Linked DNA regions of Piscinibacter gummiphilus. The main gene of each other region encodes a partner of the protein of the gene in region 2 in a complex. Links are inferred from orthologs where the notes say so. Each region holds a gene or a part of one and is shown on either strand. Other genes may lie near its edges.

Region 1 (3,290 bases), 970 kb from region 2 along the record:
CGGAGGGTTGTACTGGAGCTGGTAGAGCGCGTCGGGGAAGCCGCCGAAGTCGTACACGGCGTGCTGGCGGGCCGAGGCGAGCAGCACCGGCTCGCGGGCCGTGCTGTGGGCAGAGACGGCCAGCACCGCCTTCGGCCGGCCGAAGGCGCGGTCGATGGCGGGGCCGAGGCGCGCGACGAACTCGCCGGTGGCGCCGGGTTCCAGCGCGAGCATCGGCGAACCGTGGGACAGGAAAAGCGGGGGCAGGGTGTTCATCGGGAAATTACAGCACCGGGGGATGGGGCGACCGTTCGGTGGATTTGCACGCGGCGTTCGATCGGGTTGTGCCGGATCGGTTAACGTCGCCGGCATTGCTCCCGAACGCCGTACGCCCATGACCACGCCCCCGCCGCCTGCCGTTTCCGTCTGGACCCTCGCCTGGCGGCAGCTCTGGCGCGACTTCCGCGCCGGCGAACTGCGCCTGCTGGTGGTGGCCGTGATGCTGGCCGTGGCCGCGCTCGCCGCCGTGGGCTTCTTCGCCGACCGCCTGAACCAGGGCCTTGCCCGGGACGCCCGCCAGCTGCTGGGCGGCGACGCCATCGTGGCGAGCGACCAGCCCACGCCGGCCGCCTTCGCCGAGCAGGCGCGCACGCGCGGCCTGCAGACGGTTCGCACCACGGGTTTCCCGAGCATGGGCCGGGCGCCCGACGACAAGGGCGGGGCGTCGCGGCTGGTGTCGGTGAAGGCGGTGACGGCCGGCTACCCGCTGCGCGGGCAACTGACGCTGGGCCAGGCCGCCTCGGACGAGGGCACCCCGTCCAATGCCGCGCCCGCGCCGGGCACGGTGTGGGTCGACCCCGGCCTGCTCGAGTCGCTGCAGCTGAAGGTGGGCGACCCGCTGCTGCTCGGGGACGCGTCCCTCACCATCGCCGCCGTGATCCTTCAGGAGCCCGACCGGGGCGCCGGCTTCCTGAGCTTCTCGCCGCGGGTGATGCTCAACGAGGCCGACCTCGCCGCCACCGCACTGATCCAGCCGGCCAGCCGCGTCACCTACCGCCTGGCCGTGGCCGGCACCGATCCCGCCGTGGCCGGCTTCGTGGCCTGGGCCGACGCGCAGGTCAAGACGGGGTCGCTGCGCGGCGTGCGCGTGGAGTCGCTCGAGAACGGCCGCCCGGAGATGCGCCAGACGCTCGACCGGGCGTCGAAGTTCCTGAACCTCGTGGCGCTGCTGGCCGCACTGCTGGCGGCCGTGGCCGTGGGCATCGCCGCGCGCGACTTCGCGAACCGCCACCTCGACGACTGCGCGATGCTGCGCGTGCTGGGTCTGTCGCAGCGCACCATCGCGCTGCAGTACCTCGTCGAGTTCGTGTTCGTGGGCGCCATCGCGAGCCTGGGCGGCGTGCTGCTGGGCTACGCGGTGCACCACGTGTTCGTCGTGCTGCTGGCCGGGATCGTGAAGGCCACGCTGCCGGCGGCGAGTCTTTGGCCCGCGCTGTTCGGCGTGGGCGTGGGCTTCACGCTGCTGATGGGTTTCGGGCTGCCGCCGGTGCTGCAGCTGGCCCAGGTGCCGCCGCTGCGCGTGATCCGCCGCGACGTGGGCGCGCTCAAGCCCGCGTCGCTCGCCGTGCTGGCGGCCGGGGCGATCGGCTTCGCGGCGCTGCTGCTCGCCGTGTCGTCGGACCTCAAGCTGGGGCTGATCGCGGTGGGCGGGTTCGCCGGCGCCGTGGTGGTGTTCGCCGCGCTGTCGTGGGTGGCCGTGCAGGTGCTGCGCCGGGCCGTGCCCGACTCGCGCGCGCCGCGCTGGCTCGTGCTGGCCACCCGGCAGATCGCCGCGCGGCCGGCGTTCGCCGTGCTGCAGGTGTCGGCGCTCAGCGTGGGGCTGCTCGCGCTGTGCCTGCTGGTGCTGCTGCGCACCGACCTGATCTCCAGCTGGCGCCAGGCCACGCCGCCCGACGCGCCCAACCGCTTCGTGATCAACGTGATGCCGGAGCAGGGCGAGGGCTTCCGGGCGCTGCTGGACGAGGCCGGCGTGAAGAAGTACGACTGGTACCCGATGATCCGGGGCCGCCTGGTGGCCGTGAACGGCAAGGCCGTGGACCCGGAGTCGATGACCGACGACCGCGCCAAGCGCCTGCTCGACCGCGAGTTCAACCTGAGCCACGCCGCCGCGATGCCCCAGCACAACACGCTCGTGCAGGGCCTGTGGACGCCGGAGGAGGACGGGGCGGTCAGCGTGGAGGAGGGCCTCGCCGAGACGCTGAAGCTGAAGATGGGCGACACGCTGCGGTTCGACATCGCCGGGCAGATGTCCGAGGCGCGCATCACCAGCCTGCGCAAGCTCGACTGGGGCTCGATGCGCGCGAACTTCTTCGTGATGTACCCGAAGGCCGAGATGCCCGACCTGCCGTCCACTTACATCGCGGCCTTCCGCGCGCCCGACGTGCCCGGCTTCGACAACCGCCTGAGCCACGACTTCCCGAACATCACGAACGTGGACGTGTCGCAGTCCATCGGCCAGCTGCAGCGGGTGCTCGACCAGGTGGTGCGGGCGGTCGAGTTCCTCTTCGGCTTCACGCTGGCCGCCGGCCTCGTCGTGCTGTTCGCGGCCGTCACGGCCACCCGCGAGGCGCGGTCGCGCGAGTTCGCGGTGATGCGCGCGCTGGGTGCCAGCGCGAAGCTGCTGGGCCAGGTGCAGCGCGCCGAGCTGCTGGGCGTGGGTGCGCTGGCGGGGTTCCTGGCCTCGGGTGCGGCGATGGCGGTGGGCTGGGCGCTCGCGAAGTTCGTCTTCCAGTTCACCTGGACGCCGTCGCCGTGGGTGCCGCTGGCCGGCGCGACGGCCGGCGCGGTGCTGGCGCTGGCGGCCGGCTGGTGGGGCCTGCGCGAGGTGCTGCGCAAGCCGGTGGTGGAGACGCTCAGGGCTGCGGCGTTGTGAACACCAGCACCGCGGCGGCGAGGTCCTCCAGCGCGGAGCCCACCGACTTGAACACCGTGCGTTCCGCCGCGCTCGTGCGGCCGGGCGACTCGCCCCGGCACAGCGCCTCCAGCGTGCCCTTCACGTCGCCGGCGGCGAACACGCCCAGCGACATCGGCCCCAGCAGTTCGCCGCTCTTGACCAGCGCCTCGGGCGTGTCGACGTAGAGCGACGCGCCGCGGAAGCAGTCGTCGTCGGCCTCGCGCATCCGCGGCGTGAAGCTGCCGATGAGGTCCAGGTGGCTGCCGGGCGCGAGCCATTCGCCCTTCACGACCGGTTCGGTGGCGAGGGTGGCGCAGCTGACGATGTCGGCCTCCCGCACCGCCGTCTCCAGGTCGAT
Region 2 (2,933 bases):
GACGCCGCCTGAGATGCCCGTCGACCGTTCCGAGATCGACGCCGCGCTGCGCGAGGCGCTGGCCCCCGAATCCCTCGAGGTGCGCGACGACAGCCACCTGCACGCCGGTCATGCCGGTGCACGCGAGGGACGGCACTTCCACGTCACGATCGTCAGTTCGCGCTTCAACCAATTGTCACGCGTGAAGCGCCATCGGCTCGTTTATGATGCGCTCCAATCCTTGATTCCGCGCGGCATCCACGCGCTCGCCATCGATGCCCGCGCCCCGGGCGAAAGCTGACCGATCACCATCGTCCGCACCGTGAACGTCCCGACCGGGTCCGTCTCGCGGCTGCCGTCAGGCTCCCCTCACCGACTTCCCCCTTGAAAGGCTCGATGCCCATGAAGAAGAAGCTGTCCGTTGTCGCCCGCGCCGCGCTGCTCGCGACCTCTGTTTCGCTGCTGAGCCCGCTCGCGGCCCAGGCGCAGAACATCACGACCGTGAACGGCAAGCCCGTTCCGCAATCGCGCGCCGACGTGCTGCTTCAGCAGGCCACCCGCCAGGGCCAGCAGCCGCGCACCCCCGAGCTCGAAGCGCAGGTGCGCGACGAGGTCGTGCTGCGCGAGATGTTCGTGCAGGAAGCCGTCAAGCGCGGCCTGTCCACCACGAAGGAATACCGCGACCAGATCGAACTGGCGCGCCAGGGCATCCTGATCCGCGAACTCTTCACCGACTTCCAGAAGAAGAACCCGGTCACCGACGCCGACATCCAGGCCGAGTACGACAAGTTCAAGGCCCAGGCCGGCGGCAGCGAATACCGCGCCCGCCACATCCTGGTCGAGAAGGAAGACGAGGCCAAGGACATCATCGCGAAGCTCAAGGGCGGCGCGAAGTTCGAGGACCTGGCGAAGAAGCTCTCGAAGGACCCGGGATCGGGCGCCAACGGCGGCGACCTCGACTGGGCCAACCCGAACTCGTACGTGCCCGAGTTCTCGGCCGCGCTCACGAAGCTGAAGAAGGGCGAAACCACGCAGGAGCCGGTCAAGAGCCAGTTCGGCTACCACGTCATCAAGCTGGAAGACACGCGCGAATCGCAGCCGCCGTCGCTCGAGGAAGTGAAGCCGCAGATCCAGCAGCGCCTGAACCAGATCAAGCTGACCGAGTTCCGCGACCAGATCAAGGCGAAGTCCAAGACGGACTACAAGTTCCAGACGAACTGATCTCGCCTCGACACACTGTCATCCCGGCGCAGGCCGGGACCTTCGGCGCATGCCCTGGGTCCCGGCTTCCGCCGGGATGACTCGTTTTGGGAAGGCCGTTGCGTCAGAGCACCGGAACCGGCAGGTCCAGCCGCCCCGCCTCGATGCGCAACTGCCGGTCGCACCGCGCCGCGATGCTCCGGTCGTGCGTGACGAGCACCAGCGTCGTGCCCGCCTCGCGGTTCAGCTCGAACATCAGCTCCATCACGCGTTCGCCCGTCGCGAAGTCGAGGCTGCCCGTGGGCTCGTCGGCCAGCAGCACGGCGGGCCGCACCACGAACGCCCGGGCCAGCGCCACACGCTGCTGCTCGCCGCCGGACAGCACCTTCGGGTAGTGCGTCAGCCGCTCGCCCAGGCCCACGCGCTTGAGCATCTCGGTGGCGAGCGCCCGGGCATCCGCCCTGCCCTGCAGCTCCAGCGGCAGCATCACGTTCTCCAGCGCGTTGAGGTTGCCGAGCAGCTGGAAGCTCTGGAACACGAAACCCACTCGCGCGGCGCGCACCGCGGCACGCTCGTCCTCGCCGATCGCGAACAAATCGGTGCCGGCGAGGCGAACCGTTCCGCTCGAAGGCGTGTCCAAGCCCGCGATGATCGACAGGAGCGTGCTCTTGCCCGAACCGGATGCGCCCACGATGGCCGCCGACTCATGGGCTTCCAGCTGGAAGTCGATGTCATGGAGAATCGTCAGCAGACCGCTGGTGTCCTGCACTTGTTTGGTCACGTGCTCGACGGCAATGATGGGATCGGACATGGAAGATCGAGGTCAGGAATGAAAAAAGACACCACCCGCAGGACGTGGCTCAGGCAATGTACCCTGCTTGGCCTCGCCGTGGCCGCGCCGGGGCTCCGGGCGGCCTCTCCCGCGCGGCACGCGCCCGTGATCCTCGTGCTCGGCGACAGCCTGTCGGCCGAGTACGGCCTCACCCGCGGCAAGGGCTGGGTCGCGCTGCTCGAGCAGCAGCTCGTGCAGGAGAAGATCGGCGCCACCGTCGTCAACGCGAGCATCAGCGGCGACACCACGTCGGGCGGCCGCTCGCGCCTGCCGGCGCTGATCAAGCGCCACGCGCCCGACATCGTGATCCTCGAGCTGGGTGCCAACGACGCGCTGCGCGGCCTGCCGCTGTCGATGACCCGGGACAACCTCACGGCGATGGCCCGCAGCTCGCGCGAGGCCGGCGCACGGGTCGTGGTGGTGGGCATGCAGATGCCCCCGAACTACGGCCGCAAGTACGCGGAAGATTTCCACGCGGTGTTCACGGGCGTCGCCCAGGACCAGCAGGCGGCGCTGGTGCCGTTCCTGCTGAAGGGCGTGGCCGACGTGCCCAACGCCGAGGCCAACTTCCAGGCCGACCGCATCCACCCGAAGGAGTCGGCCCACCCGACGATGCTGGCCAACGTGTGGCCGGCGCTGAAGCCGCTGCTGCGCTGACGACCCGCCGCGGGGAGACAGGCGCCGGCGGTCAGTCGACGCGGCGATGGCGCGCGCCGTCGTCGCGGTTCTGCGGGTTGCCACCGCCCCGCGGCGGTTCGCGGAAGCCCGGCTGCTGCTGGGGTTGCGGCTGCGGTTGCACCTGGGGTTGAGGCTGAGGCTGGGGACGCGGCACGGCCGTCTGCATGTTCGGCGGCTGCGGACGCGGCATCTGCACCGGGGGCTGCGGCTGGGCCGGCATCTGCTGCTGGGGTGGCTGCGGGCG

What was found. Proteins that work in one complex are often made in the same cells at the same time.
Region 1: the proteins of A4W93_RS13665 (region 2) and A4W93_RS18095 are in contact, whole or in part, in a cryo-EM structure (PDB 9GE8), measured with the Escherichia coli proteins. The link is inferred for Piscinibacter gummiphilus from one-to-one orthologs.

The regions. Positions count from the first base shown.
Region 1 is NZ_CP015118.1:4,017,951-4,021,240, reverse strand. The notes cover bases 5-3,142. They hold A4W93_RS18095 (ABC transporter permease), read left to right. Parts: upstream 5-373; coding sequence 374-2,911; downstream 2,912-3,142. Other genes in these bases: A4W93_RS18090 (ornithine cyclodeaminase), read right to left, coding at 2,892-3,142; A4W93_RS18100 (dioxygenase family protein), read right to left, coding at 5-255. Outside these bases: more of A4W93_RS18100, read right to left, coding at 1-4; more of A4W93_RS18090, read right to left, coding at 3,143-3,290.
Region 2 is NZ_CP015118.1:3,052,757-3,055,689, reverse strand. The notes cover bases 148-2,928. They hold A4W93_RS13665 (ABC transporter ATP-binding protein), read right to left. Parts: upstream 1,991-2,928; coding sequence 1,304-1,990; downstream 148-1,303. Other genes in these bases: A4W93_RS13655 (DUF6600 domain-containing protein), read right to left, coding at 2,700-2,928; A4W93_RS13660 (arylesterase), read left to right, coding at 2,009-2,668; A4W93_RS13670 (foldase protein PrsA), read left to right, coding at 382-1,200; A4W93_RS13675 (BolA family protein), read left to right, coding at 148-280. In the rest of the region: A4W93_RS13680 (septation protein A), read left to right, coding at 1-12; more of A4W93_RS13675, read left to right, coding at 14-147; more of A4W93_RS13655, read right to left, coding at 2,929-2,933.